DNA from 2 places in the Nonomuraea sp. NPDC049129 genome. Region 2 is predicted to be linked to the other one. Evidence: riboswitches for the same ligand, from Rfam matches in the RefSeq annotation. Region 2 holds a riboswitch; the other holds the start of a gene.
The links. Region 2 has a riboswitch for glycine ahead of gcvP (aminomethyl-transferring glycine dehydrogenase). Riboswitches for the same ligand answer to the same signal wherever they lie in the genome.
Positions count from the first base shown of each region.

Region 1 (7,124 bases), on a different contig from region 2:
GCCCGCCGGGACCGTCGTGGCACTCACGCTGACCGCCGGGCTGTGGCTCGCCGCCGCCGAGGTGGTCTCCGCCTTGCTGGGCCGGCCGCTCGGCTGGCTGCCGGTGTCCGACCTCCTCGACCTCGCGGCCCATCGGGCGTGGGGGCAGCTGTCCCTGCCCGCTGTGGTGACCATGGCCGTGGGGGTCGTGATGTTGCTGCTGGCCGCCGTACCCGGCCGGTGCAGGCTCGTGCCGGTCGAGACGTCCGACCCGCTGATCGTCATCGGCATCACCCGGGCCGGCCTCCGCCGTACGCTGCGGGCCGTCGCCCAGGAGGTCGACGGCGTGCAACGAGCGCGGGTACGGCTGCGCAGGCGGACGATCGAGGTCGTGGTCATCACCGGCCCGGAGAGCTCCGGTTCCATGCTCAAGCAGGTCGGCACCGCGGTCGGTGACCGGTTGGCGGGCGTGGGCACCCTGGCCGCGGGCGAGGTCGTCGTACGGCTGCGCCGGAGAGGGCTGTGATGCGGCCGTACGTGGGCAACCGGGTGCGGCAGTGCGTGGGCAACCGGAGGGAGCTGTGATGCGGCAGTACGCGGGTAACCGGATCGGCCTGGCCGTGGTCGGCGGGCTGCTGCTGCTCCTGGGCGGCTACGCCTGGCTGCGCGGTAAGGACAAGCTGCCGGGCATGTCACCGCGCGCCAAGGTGCTGCCGGACCGGACCGCCCAGACGATCGCCGACCAGACCTGGGCCTTGTGGCTGGTGGCGCTGGTCATGCTGGTACTGGCGTTGGTGACGTTCCGCTGGCTGCTGCTCTGCCTCGGGTGGGGCCGCCGCGGCACCCGTAGCGGCACGGGCACGGCCATGCTCTGCATCGGCCTGAAGGACGTGGAGGGTCTCACCGGGGTCAGCGCCCGCGTGGTCGGAGACGCCGCCCGCCTGCGCATCTCCCTCTGCTGCCCCGCCTCGGCCGACGTCGGCGCGGTGGTCCACAAACTGGACCGGGAGATCGTCAGCCGGATCCGCCGAGAGGTCCGCGACGACGAGGTCGGCACCGTGGTCCGGGTCCACGTCCGCCGCTGACGGCGTCAGTCCGCCGGTAGCGTCCGTCGCGGCGGCTCGTGCGGCAGCGCGGTGCGGTCCGCGCCGGCGATGGCGTCGAGGGCGTGGACGTCCGGCCCGGTCGAGCCCCCATACGTGGCGATCTTGTACTCGACCGCCGTGAGGGAGAGGGTCAGCTCACGGATCCGGCGGCGGATGGTGTCGCGATGCTCGATCAGCAGGTCGAGCCGCTCGGGTGTGGTGTGCTGCCCGGCGTCGACGAGCGAGATGTAGTGCTGCAGGTCGCGCATCGGCATGCCGGACAGCCGCATCCGGGTGAGGAACACCAGGCGCCGCACCGCCTGGGCGTCGTAGACGCGATGACCGTTGCCGTCGCGGGCCACCTCGACCAGCCCGGCCCGCTCGTAGTAGCGCAGCGTGTGGGGCGAGATGTCGAGCAGGTCGGCGAGCTCGGCGATCGTCATCGACTCGGGTACGTCGGCCAGGTCGGTGAGGCGGTGGATCGCCTCGACCGACAGCGGGCCGTCGTCCCCGAGCGTTTCGAGCGCCCTGGTCATCAGTTCGTCGGTGGCCATGACAACCAGCTTAAATCGGGCGTACCGCCGCCGGGACACCCTCGAAGTCGGCGCTGCGGGAGGTCTCGGCCCACCGCTCGACCTCGTCAAGGCCGCGCCGGTACGCACCCGAGATGCGCTCGACCGCCTCGCGCCCGAGCGGCAGCCGCAGCGGCACCTCGTCACTGTGCGCGAGGGACACGATGATCTCGGCCGCCCGCGCCGGGTCGCCCTCCTGGAGGCCGTCGGCCCCGGCCATGTCCGCCCGGACGTTGGCGAGCAGCTCACGGTAGGTCTCGGACTCCTCGACGAACTCCAGCACGTCGTTGGCGTGGAAGTCGGTCCTGAACCGGCTGGGCTCGACGATCATCACCCGGATCCCGAGCGGTGCGACCTCCCCGGCCAGGGCCTCGGACCAGCCTTCGAGGGCGAACTTCGACGCGGAGTACGCCGACACGCCGGGGAAGGACATCCGCCCACCCTGGCTGCTCATCTGCACGATCGTGCCGGTGCCCCGCGCGTGCATCGCCGGCAGCGCCGCGCGGACGAGCGCGGCCGGGCCGAACAGGTGCAGGTCCATCAGCTCACGCAGCTGCGCGTCGCCGATCTCCTCGACCGCGCCGACCATGCCCCGGCCCGCGTTGTTGACGAGCACGTCGATCTGCCCGAAGTGGTCGAGGGACTTCTGTACGAGGTCCGCGGCGGCGGTGGTGTCCCGGACGTCGAACGTGGCGATCAGGCAGGCGTCCGGGTAGGCGGCCTTCAGGTCGGCCACGCTCTCGGGCCGGCGTACCGCCGCCACCACGTGGTCGCCCGCCGCGAGCGCCGCCTCCGCGAGTGCGCGCCCGAGTCCGCGGGACGCGCCGGTGATGATCCAGGTCTGTGTCTTTGTCGTCATGTCGGCGACGCTATGGCTTTGAGCGCGCTCGAACGCAAACTCTGCTTTGGACGCAAACCGCTTTGACGGCGAGCGCGCTCGAACGCGAGCGCGCTCCGGGTCAGCACTCGATGACGTTGACCGCGAGGCCGCCGCGCGAGGTCTCCTTGTACTTGTCCAGCATGTCCCGGCCCGTGTCCCGCATGGTCTTGATCGCCCGGTCCAGGGCGACGAAGTGCTGGCCGTCGCCGCGCAGGGCGATGCGGGCCGCGGCGATGGCCTTGATGGAGGCCACCGCGTTGCGCTCGATGCACGGGATCTGGACCAGACCGCCGACCGGGTCGCAGGTCAGGCCCAGGTTGTGCTCGATGCCGATCTCCGCCGCGTTCTCCACCTGCTCGGGCGTGCCGCCCAGGACCTCCGTGAGGCCCGCGGCGGCCATGGAGCAGGCCGAGCCAACCTCGCCCTGGCAGCCGACCTCGGCGCCCGAGATCGAGGCGTTCTCCTTGAACAGGACGCCGATCGCCGCCGCGGTGAGGAAGAAGCGGACGATGCCGTCGTCGTCGGCGTGCGGGATGAAGCGGGAGTAGTAGGTCAGAACGGCGGGGATGATGCCCGCGGCGCCGTTCGTGGGAGCGGTGACGATGCGGCCGCCCGCGGCGTTCTCCTCGTTGACCGCCAGCGCGAACAGCGACACCCAGTCCATGGCGTGCAGCGGGTCGGTCTTCGGCGACTCGGTCTGCAGGCGGCGGTGGAGGCGGTTCGCGCGGCGCTTGACCTTGAGACCGCCCGGCAGCACGCCCTCCTTGGCGATGCCGCGTTCGACGCACTCGCACATGACCTGCCACAGGTGCAGGATCCGCGCGCGGATCTCGGCGGCGGAGCGGCCGAACGCCTGCTCGTTCTCCAGCATCAGCGCGGAGATGGACAGACCCGTGTTGGAGCAGTGCTTGAGCAGCTCGTCCCCGGTCGTGAAGGGGTAGGGCAGAACGGTGTCGTCAGGCTTGATGCGGTCGGCGCCGGTGGCCTGCTCGTCCACCACGAAGCCGCCGCCGACCGAGAAGTAGACCTTCTCGCGCAGCTTCTCGCCCGATGCGGAGAAGGCGGTGAAGCGCATGCCGTTCGGGTGCTCGGGCAGGGAGATCTTGCGCTCGAAGACGAGGTCCTCGCCCACGACGAAGGGGATCTCGTGCGTGCCGTAGAGCCGGACCGTGCCGGACTCGCGCATCGCGGCCAGGCGCGCGTCGATGGAGTCCACGTCGACGAGTTCGGGCTTCTCGCCCGACAGCCCCAGCAGGACGGCCTTGTCGCTGCCGTGGCCCTTGCCGGTCAGGCCGAGCGAGCCGTACAGGATCGCCTCGACGCGGGCCGTACGCGCGAGCAGGTCGTCGTCGTGCAGACCGCGCGCGAACTTGTGCGCGGCGGCCATGGGACCGCCGGTGTGCGAGCTCGACGGGCCGATGCCGATCTTGAACAGGTCGAAGACGCTGATCGCCATTGATGGGCGCCCTTCTGAAGGGCCGGGGTCCGGCAGGACCCCGGCGGGTGGGTCAGGACTCGCCTGAGGTGAGCGCCGAATACTCCTCGGCGGTGAGCAGGTCCTCGGGGTCGCCTTCCACGCGCACGCGGAACATCCAGCCGTCGCCGTAGGAGTCGCTGTTGGCCAGCGACGGATCGTCCACGACGGCCTGGTTGACCTCGACGATCTCGCCGCCGACGGGGGTGTAGATCTCGCTCACCGACTTGGTCGACTCGACCTCACCCACGGAGTCGCCCGCCTCGACGGTCGAGCCGACCTCCGGAAGCTGCACGAAGACGACATCACCCAGCGCCTCGGCCGCGTAGGCCGTGATGCCGATGGTCACGGTGATGCCGTCGTCGAGCCCGGCCACCCACTCGTGCTCCTTGGTGTAGCTCAGGTCGTCTGGGATGTTGCTCACTTGTTCCTCCTGTAAAAGGGCAGCTCAATGAGGTCCATAGGTTCATGGCTGCCCCGGATGTCCACGGCCAGACCTGCGTCGGCCCCATTGTCGACGTAGGCCATGGCGATGGGCTTACCCAGGGTCTGGGAGGGTGCCCCGCTGGTGACCTCGCCGACGACGGCGCCGTCCTTGGTCACCGGGTATCCGTGGCGCGGCACCCGGCGACCCCGCGCGACCAGTCCGACGAGCCGGCGCCGCGGCGGCGTGTCCTTGACCGCCTCCAGCGCCGACCTGCCGACGAAGTCGCCCGGCTTGTCGAATTTCACCACTCTGCCCAGCCCCGCGTCGAACGGGGTCAGCTCGACGCCGAGCTCGTTGCCGTACAGCGGCATGCCCGCTTCGAGCCTGAGCGTGTCACGGCTGGACAGACCCGCCGCCCGCAGCCCGTACGGCCGGCCGGCCTCGGTCAGCGCGTGCCAGAGCGGGACGGCGTCCTGGTTGGCCACGAACAGCTCGAACCCGTCCTCACCCGTGTAGCCGGTGCGCGCGATGAGCGCCTGCCGCCCGTCGACCAGACCGGGCAGGCCCGCGTAGTACTTCAGCCCGGCGAGGTCGGCGTCGGTGAGCGTGGCGAGGATCTCCTGCGCGCGCGGCCCCTGCACGGCGATCAGCGCGTACTGCTCCGAGCGATCCTCGACCACCGCGTTGTACGACTTGGCGCGATTTTTCAGCTCTTCCCCGACTTTTTCATAGTTGGAGGCGTTAGCCACCACCATGAACTCCTCGTCCCCGAGCCGGTAGACGATCAGGTCGTCCAGCACCCCGCCATGCTCGTTCACGATCATGGTGTAGCGGGCCCGGCCGGGCGCGAGCGCCGACAGGTGTCCCACCAGCGCGTAGTCGAGTGCCTGACCCGCCTGAGGCCCGGTCACGAAGATCTCGCCCATGTGGGAGAGATCGAACAGCCCGGCCGCCTGGCGCACGGCGTTGTGCTCGGCGGACTCGCTGCCGTAGCGGAGCGGCATCAGCCACCCGGCGAAATCGGTCAATGTCGCGCCGAGGCTCTCGTGGACCTCTCGGAGCGGTGTAGGACGTGACATATGCGCACCTCAGGGCAGGATCGGATGCCAGACATCCTCCCCCTCTGTCATGGGTGCCTGAGAGCTTCGCCCGTAATTTGCCGGACTTTCACCTTCGGCGAGGCCGCCAGGCCTGCTTTCCAGAGGACACCTCGTCCGTGCGGTCCTTTGCCTTGAGAGGTTCGCGGGGAGGGCTTGCTCCTTCAGGGGACCTGGCCGGATGCCAGGACGCTCTCCCGCACGGTTTCGACGGTGATGTCCGCAAGCCTAGTGCTGTTATGGGGGAGTTGTCGCGTGCGGACCTGGCCGCTTGGGGCCAAAAGGGCTGTACCGGGGGCGGCTCAGCAGGCGGCGACGAGCGCCTCGAACAGCGCGCAGTCCTTCGCCGCCTCCGGATGCCACTGCACGGCCATGGCGAACGTCCGGGAGTCCAGCTCCACCGCCTCGATCGTGCCGTCGTCGGCCACGGCGGACACGGTCAGGCCGGGCGCGAGCCGGTCGATGGCCTGGTGGTGGTAGTGCGGCACGGCCACCGGCTCGGCCCCGAGCGCCTTGCCGACGAGAGTCCCCGCGACGGGCCGGACGGGCAGGTGGCCGAACTCGCCGGGGGCGGGGGAGTGCCCGGTGTGTCCCACCACATCGGGCAGATGCTGGTGCAGGGTCCCACCGAGTGAGATGTTCAGGACCTGCATGCCCCGACATATCCCGAGGTAGGGGAGGTCGGCCTCAAGAGCCGCCTCGATCACCGCGAACTCCGCCGTGTCACGAAATTTCCGGATGTAGCCGGTCTGGTCGTGTGGCTCCTGGCCGTACCGCTCGGGCGAGACATCACCACCACCGGCCAGGATCAACCCGTCCAACCGCGCTACCAGCCGGGCGGGCGACCCGGCGGGCGGCAGGATCACCGGCTGCCCGCCGGCCCGGACCACCTGCTCCACGTACATGTACGGCAGCAGGGCGACCGGCAGCTCCCACACGGTGTAGCGGGCAGGCTCGACATAGGACGTGATCCCGATGACGGGTCGCTCCACAACTTCCCTTCCTAAAGTTCCCTTCCTAAAGGTCCTTCCTAAAGAGGCGTGACGTACGCGCCCGAGATGCCGCCGTCGACGAGGAACTCCGAGCCCGTGATGAAGGAGGCGTCGTCGCTGGCCAGGAACGCCACCGCCGCCGCGATCTCCGACGCCTCGGCGAAGCGCCCCACCGGCACGTGCACCAGGCGCCGCGCGGCCCGCTCAGGGTCCTTCGCGAACAGCTCCTTCAGCAGCGGCGTGTTGACCGGCCCCGGGCACAGCGCGTTCACCCGGATCCCCTCGCGCGCGAACTGGACGCCGAGCTCGCGCGACATCGCGAGCACCCCGCCCTTCGAGGCCGTGTACGAGATCTGCGACGTCGCCGACCCCATCACCGCCACGAACGACGCGGTGTTGATGATCGAGCCCTTGCCCTGCCGTTGCATGTACGGGATCGCGTGCTTGCAGCACAGGTAGACGCTCGTCAGGTTCACCTCCTGCACCCGCCGCCACGCCTCGATGCCGGTCTCCAGGATCGAGTCGTCCTCGGGCGGCGAGATGCCCGCGTTGTTGAAGGCGATGTCGACGGAGCCATAGGTGTCGTACGCCGTCCGGAACATCCGGACGACGTCGTCC
Region 1 is NZ_JBEZDU010000029.1:9,774-16,897, reverse strand. It holds gene AB0B64_RS50630 (DUF6286 domain-containing protein) at 1-505, shown strand, start outside; gene AB0B64_RS50625 (hypothetical protein) at 564-1,064, shown strand; gene AB0B64_RS50620 (MerR family transcriptional regulator) at 1,070-1,618, opposite strand; gene AB0B64_RS50615 (SDR family NAD(P)-dependent oxidoreductase) at 1,629-2,495, opposite strand; gene AB0B64_RS50610 (L-serine ammonia-lyase) at 2,596-3,972, opposite strand; gene gcvH (glycine cleavage system protein GcvH) at 4,025-4,414, opposite strand; gene gcvT (glycine cleavage system aminomethyltransferase GcvT) at 4,411-5,496, opposite strand; glycine riboswitch at 5,627-5,724, opposite strand; gene AB0B64_RS50595 (gamma-glutamyl-gamma-aminobutyrate hydrolase family protein) at 5,817-6,506, opposite strand; gene AB0B64_RS50590 (3-oxoacyl-ACP reductase) at 6,545-7,124, opposite strand, start outside.
Region 1: another riboswitch for glycine. It lies ahead of gcvT (glycine cleavage system aminomethyltransferase GcvT); the one in region 2 lies ahead of gcvP (aminomethyl-transferring glycine dehydrogenase).

Region 2 (7,124 bases):
CGTGCGGGATGCAGAAGGTCTTGTGCAGGTTGAGGTGCGAGACGTCGGCGCCGAACTCGCCCGGCTTGGCCAGCCCGACCAGCGCGTTGAGGTTGGCCCCGTCGACGTAGACCTGGCCGCCCGCGTCGTGCACCTTGGCGCAGACCTCGGTGATCGTCTCCTCGAAGACGCCGTGCGTCGACGGGTAGGTGAGCATGATCGCGGCCAGCGCGTCGCGGTGCTTGTCGATCTTGGCGTCGAGGTCGGCCAGGTCCACGTTGCCCTCGGAGTCGCAGGCCACGACCACGACGCGCATGCCGGCCATGACGGCGCTGGCCGCGTTCGTGCCGTGCGCGGAGGACGGGATGAGGCAGATGTCGCGGTGCTCGTCGCCGTGGTCGCGGTGGTAGGCCCGGATCGCGAGCAGCCCGGCGAACTCCCCCTGGGACCCGGCGTTCGGCTGGATGGAGACCGCGTCGTAGCCGGTCACCTCGGCCAGCCATTCCTCCAGGGTCTCGATGAGGTGGTGGTAGCCCGCGGCCTGCCCGTCAGGCGCGAAGGGGTGGATCCCGGCGAACTCCGGCCAGGTGATGGGCTCCATCTCGGTGGTGGCGTTGAGCTTCATCGTGCAGGAGCCGAGCGGGATCATGGACCGGTCGAGGGCGATGTCCTTGTCCTGGAGCCTGCGCAGGTAGCGCAGCATCGCGGTCTCGGAGTGGTGGCTGTGGAAGACGGGGTGGGTGAGGTAGCCGGACTCCCGCGTCAGCGCGGCCGGCAGCGTGTCCAGCCCTTCGTCGGCGAGGAGGCCGGCCACCGGCCCGCTGACGCCGAAGGCGGCGGCGACCTGCTCGAGGTCGGCCGCCGTGGTCTTCTCGTCGCAGGCGACGGAGACGTGGTCGGCGTCGGCCTGCCACACGTTGACGCCGCGCTCGGCGGCCTGCCGGACGACGTCGGCGGCCCGGCCGGGCACCCTGGCCAGCACGGTGTCGAAGAACTCCCGGTGTACGACCTCGACACCGCCGCGGCGCAGGCACTCGGCCAGCGCGGCGGCGTGCCGGTGCACGCGGCCGGCGATGCGGCGCAGCCCCTCGGGCCCGTGGTAGACGGCGTACATGCCGGCGATGACGGCCAGCAGGACCTGCGCGGTGCAGATGTTGCTGGTGGCCTTCTCCCGTCTGATGTGCTGCTCGCGGGTCTGCAGGGCCAGCCGGTAGGCGGGCGCGCCGTCGGCGTCGACCGAGACCCCGACGAGGCGGCCGGGCATCTGCCGCTGCAGTCCTTCGCGTACGGACATGTAGGCGGCGTGCGGCCCGCCGAAGCCGAACGGTACGCCGAAGCGCTGCGAGGAGCCGATCGCGATGTCGGCGCCGAGCTCGCCCGGCGCGGTGACCAGGGTCAGCGCGAGCAGGTCGGCGGCGGCCACGACCAGCGCGCCCGCGGCGTGCGCCCGCTCGGCCACCGCGCGGAAGTCGCGCAGCCGGCCGGAGGCACCCGGGTATTGGACGAGCACGCCGAAGCACTCGGGCAGCTCACCGTCGAGCGCGTCCTCGACCAGCGTGATGCCCAGCGGCTCGGCGCGGGTGGCCAGCACCGCCTTGGTCTGGGGCAGCGCGTCGGCGTCGACGACGAACACGTCGCTCTTGGACTTGCCCGCGCGCCTGGCCAGCGTCATCGCCTCGGCGGCGGCTGTGCTCTCGTCGAGCAGGGAGGCGCCGGCGACGTCGAGCCCGGTCAGGTCGGAGACGACGGTCTGGAAGTTGAGCAGCGCCTCCAGGCGGCCCTGCGAGATCTCCGGCTGGTAGGGGGTGTAGGCGGTGTACCAGCCCGGGTTCTCCAGCAGGTTGCGGCGGATCACCGCCGGGGTGATCGTGTCGTGGTAGCCCAGGCCGATCATCGAGGTGAGCACCCGGTTGCGGCCCGCGATGGCCCGCAGCTCGGCGATGACCTCGGTCTCACTGGCCGCGGCGGGCAGCGAGAGCCGGTCCTTGATCCTGATGGACTCGGGGACGGCCACCGCCACCAGGTCGGCCACGGACTCGAAACCCACGGCCTCGAGCATGCGCTGCTGCTCGGATTCGGACGGGCCGATGTGCCGGGTCGAGAACGGCGGAGCTGACAGGTCGGTCATGGAAGGTGCCTCCCGAGGGCTATGGAGACCGGCGCCTGGGCGCGGGCGAGTGCCGGATCTCCCCCTCTGTCATGGCGACCTGAGAGCTTCACCCCCATGAGGGCTTGCACCGTCGGTGAGGCGCGCCTGGCGGGCGTGCCTGCTTTCCAGAGTTGCCTACCCCGAGCGGTACGGGTGCCTGAGAGATTCCGGGGAGGGTTGCTCCTTCGGCGCCCCGGGACCAGCCCGGGACTCTCCCGCAGGGGGTCGTCAGCCTTGCGCCTCTTAGGTTACTACCGGATTGCTACCCTATGCGGCGCGCCCGTCGCCGCTGGGCCAGCTCGTCAGCGGGGTGGTCGGCCGGGACGCTGTCCTCGACCGCCGCCCTTTCCCCCGGCAGCTCCGCGAGGGAGCCCTCGACCTCGCGCCAGACCCGGCCGAGCGCGATGCCGAACACGCCCTGACCGCCCTGGAGCAGATCGATCACCTCGTCGGCCGAGGTGCACTCGTAGACGCTGACGCCGTCGCTCATGAGCGTGATCTGCGCGAGGTCGCCGACCCCGCGGTCACGCAGGTGTTGTACGGCCGTACGGATCTGCTGGAGGGAGACTCCGGTGTCGAGGAGCCGCTTGACGACCTTGAGCACCAGGATGTCGCGGAAGCTGTAGAGCCGTTGGGAGCCCGAGCCGTGCGCGGCTCTTATCGTCGGCTGGACCAGCTCCGTGCGCGCCCAGTAGTCGAGCTGCCGGTAGGTGATGCCGGCCGCCGCGCACGCCGTCGGGCCGCGGTATCCGATGTCACTCGGCAGTGTCGTGGGCTGCTCGTCGAAGAGCAGACCCTGCTCTCCGGCACGCTGCCGCGCACTCTCACGCCGCACCGGATCTTCCTGGCCGGCCGTCTTTCCCTCGCCGCTGCTGACCGCCACGCGGACCTCCGGCTTTCTCTCATCCCATGGCCTGATCTGGGGGTTCGTAAAAGCGCGGCCATGGGTTTCACTTGCACCGTAGGACCGTGACCATGCGCAGTCAACGATCCCGCTCGGCGCGTCGTGAAGCGTAAATGCACTGAAATACCTACCCCGCCCGGCCAAAGTCTTCGGGGGTGATCGTGTCAAGGAACTCCCTGAACTTCTCCACCTCGTCCTCTTGGTCGTCGGGGATGATCACCCCGGCCTCCTGGACGACCTCCTCACTGGCGAAGATTCGTGCTCCGGTGCGCAAGGCGAGCGCGATCGAGTCGGAGGGCCGCGCGCTCACCTCTACGCCGTTGGAGAACACCAGGTCGGCGAAGAAGATACCGTCACGCAGGGCGACGATGTTGACCGCGCGCAGGCCCACGCCGAGGGCGCTCAGCACGTCCCTGAAAAGGTCGTGCGTGAGTGGCCGGGCTGGAGGCTCCTCCGCTTGGGCCAAGGCGATGGCCGTGGCTTCGGTCATCCCAATCCAAATCGGCAGGAACCTCTCCCCGTGTGCCTCCTTGAGCAAGACGATCGGCTGATTTGTGGGCATCTCTACGCGGACGCCCACGACCTCCATCTGCAACACGGGCTGCTCCATATTCGACTGGTCGGCGACCCCGGCACAGCTATTGGGCCGGTCCGCTTCTGCATTTCAACGTAACACCCGAGGGGCCTTGTATGTCCCGCTGGTCCGGTCATCGGCCTAGAACGGTTCGCACGCCCGTACGCACCAGAGCGGCGTGCAGATCGAGCAGCAGCGCCGACAGCTCCCTCGCGGCCTCGTCGGCCTCTCCGATGGCCCCTGGGGCCCGGCGTTTGAGTATGGGCGCGACCGTCTGCTCCACCAGACCGCACTCGCGCTCGGCCGCGGCCTTGACCGCGCGCAGATGCCGGGCGTGCAGGCCGAACCGGGCCAGGGCGCCAACGCTGCGCGCCACGTTGAGCGCCTCCTCGTCGTAGCGCCTGGCCGTCGCCGAGAGCAGCCCGTAGTCCTCGAGCTCGGCCAGCGTGTCCTCGTCGAGCCCGGCCGCCTCCAGCAGCTCGGCGCGGCTCAGCCGCACCTCCCGCGTCTCCGGCCGGTCGGTCACGGCACGCGGGCGGCCGAAGTGCTCGGCCATCTTGTCCTTGATCACCCGCAGCGGCAGGTAGTGGTCGCGCTGCTCGGTGAGGATGTAGCGGAGCTGCTCGACGTGCAGGTGGGTGAACTTGCGGTAGCCCGACGGGCTGCGCTCCGGCTCGATGAGCCCCTCGCCCTCCAAGAAGCGGATCTTGGAGATCGACACATCGGGGAACTCGCCCTGGAGCATGGCGAGCACCTCCCCGATGCTCATGTGCGAACGTGCCGCCTGCGCGCTCATGCGGCTTCCTCCGTGAGCCGCATGAACGCTGTGACTATCGGTCGCTCGCTGGGCTCGCTCATGCGCCGGCGGCGGTCCGCATCAGGAAGACGAGGCGGAACTTGCCGATCTGCACCTCGTCACCGGAGTGCAGCGGCACCTCCTCGATGCGCTCCCGATTGACGTAGGTGCCGTTGAGGCTGCCCACGTCGCGCACGGAGAACTGGCCGCCGCGAAGGCGGTAGAACTCCACGTGCCGCCGGGAGACCGTGATGTCGTCCAGGAAGATGTCGCTCTCGGGATGGCGCCCTGTGGTGGTGAGCTCCTTGTCGAGGCGGAAACGGCTCCCCGCGTTGGGCCCCCTGGTCACGGTGAGCAACGCCGTGCCAGGCGGCAGCTGCTCCACCAGCGCGCGCTCGGCGAGGAGCATGTCACCGGTCTCAGCCTCGTACGCCTCGATTCCCGCGACAGAGATCGTCGATGTGGTGTCCCCGGCGACCTCGGTTCTGGTCAGCGGTGACCCACAACGGGAACAGAAACGGGCATCCTCGGGGTTGGCGTGCCCGCACTGCGTGCAGTAGACGCTCGGCATCGATCGGCTCGGCCTCCTACCGCGAAGACGCGGCAACGGGGATCTGGGCGCGCCTCGCTTCGCTCTTCAAGTTTGCGAATGCCGCAACTTACGCTGATCAGCGGCAAAGGTCAAGGCGGGGCGCTGGACGACGGGTTCGGACGGTGACAAAGTTACCGCCGCCCGCGCCCCAAGGTCCATGCCGCCGCGCGTTTCTACATTACGATCTTGCACGTTCCGGCGCCACCGATCCGCCAGTGTCACGTTCCGTGATGATTCCATGCGAATTGCCGTACAGATTTCGGTCCCGAGGCTCAGGAGGCCGCCTCCTCGACCACGCGGGCCCAGTGCTCCAGGAGCGACTGCGCGGTGTCCACGTCGGCGGCCTCGGCCCACAGATCGGTGACCGGCTCGGTGGCGGCGGGCAGGATCAGCACCCAGCTCCCGTCCTCGGCGGCCACCCGCACCCCGTCGGTGGTGTCGACGCGGCAGCCGTCCGGCTCGGCCTCGGCGGCCTCGATGACCGAGCGCATGACGGCGCCCTTGGCCGCCCACGGGGTCGGCACCGTACGCTTGAGCAGCTTGGCCTCGGGGATGCGCGCGTCGATCTGGCTGAGCGAGAGCCGGGTGCGGGCGACCAGGCCGAGCAGCCGCATGAACGCCGCCACCCCGTCGATCGCCGGACCGAACTCGGGCACCACGAAACCGCCCCTGCCGTCGCCCGCGAAGATCATGTCTTCGTCCACCGCGGCCGAGGTGAGGGCGTCGACCGCCGTGGAGGTCCAGCGCACCTGCACGCCGTGGAAGCGGCAGACCTGCTCGGCGACCCTGGTGGTGGTGACGGGCAGCGCCACCCGGCCGGTCCTGCGCTCGGCGGCGATCAGGTCGAGCACGACGAGCAGGGCCCGCTCCTCGCCGATCAGCTGGCCCATCTCGTCCACCAGCGCGATGCGCTCCCCCACGGGGTCGAACCGCACACCGAAGGCCGCCCTGGAGGAGCTCACGAGCTCCGACAGGCGCTGCAGGTCCCTGCGGCGCTCGGCGAACGTCTCCGTGGGCGAGATGTCGTCCAGGCGGGCGTTCACGGTGAGCACGTCGACGCCGACCCGGCCGAGCAGCGTGGGCAGGACCAGCGCGGAGGTCCCTCCGGCGCAGTCGACGACGACCTTCATGTCCCTGATACCGGTCATGTCGACGCAGCGCAGCAGCTCGTACGCGTAGTCCTCGACCGCCCTGGCGGGAAAGCGGAGCTCGGCGATCTCGCCGGGGAAGGCGCGCCGGAACTCCTGGCGGGAGAAGACGCGCTCCAGCTTGCGCTGGGCGGCCGGGGGCAGGTCGGCGCCGCGGTCGTCCATGATGACGATGTCGATGCTCTGCGGGTCGCCGGCGGTGGTGCGCAGCGCGATGCCGCCCGCCGCGGACTCCCTGGCCGTGTGGAAGCGGGCCACCGGCAGCGGCGCGGCCTCCAGGTCGAGGACGTTGATGGCGCTGGCGTTGAGCGCGCCGATCACGGCCCGCTTCAGCGCCCTGGCGGCCAGCGAGGAGTCGCGCGAGGTGACGACGTGCTCGCCCTTCTTCAGGGTGGTGGCGTACGCGCTGGCCAGCCGTACGCACAGCTCGGGGGTGATCTCCACGTTGACCAGGCCGCTGACGCCGCGGGGACCGAACAGGCTGCGCTGGCCGCGCGACTCCCAGATGACGCTGGTGTTGACGACGGCGCCGGCCTCGATGGTCTTGAAGGGGTAGATCTTGACTCCGCTGGAGACGTACGCCTCGGGCTCGATGACGCACTCGTCGCCGATGACGGCGTTCTCCTCGATGCGGGCCCCGGCCATCACGTCGGTGCTCTTGCCGATCACGCAGCCGCGCAGGTGGCTGCCGGGGCCCAGGTAGACGTTGTCGTGGACGACCGCCCGGTGCAGGAAGGCGCCTTCACGCACGACCGTGTTGTTGCCGAGCACGGTGTACTCGCGCAGCTCGGCGCCGGCCTCGACCTTGGCGTACGCGCCGACGAGCAGCGGGCCCTTGAGCACCGCGTCGGGGTCGACCGAGGCCGACTCGGCCACCCAGACGCCCGGCGAGACCTCGAAGCCGCCGATGTCCACGGCGACCCGGCCGGACAGGGCGTCGGCCTGGGCCTTGAGGTAGCTCTCGTGGGTGCCGACGTCCTCC
Region 2 is NZ_JBEZDU010000026.1:78,492-85,615, forward strand. It holds gene gcvP (aminomethyl-transferring glycine dehydrogenase) at 1-2,107, opposite strand, end outside; glycine riboswitch at 2,264-2,356, opposite strand; gene AB0B64_RS48875 (MerR family transcriptional regulator) at 2,391-3,011, opposite strand; gene AB0B64_RS48880 (bifunctional nuclease family protein) at 3,160-3,630, opposite strand; gene AB0B64_RS48885 (MerR family transcriptional regulator) at 3,740-4,402, opposite strand; gene AB0B64_RS48890 (FHA domain-containing protein) at 4,461-4,973, opposite strand; gene AB0B64_RS48895 (mannose-1-phosphate guanyltransferase) at 5,267-7,124, opposite strand, start outside.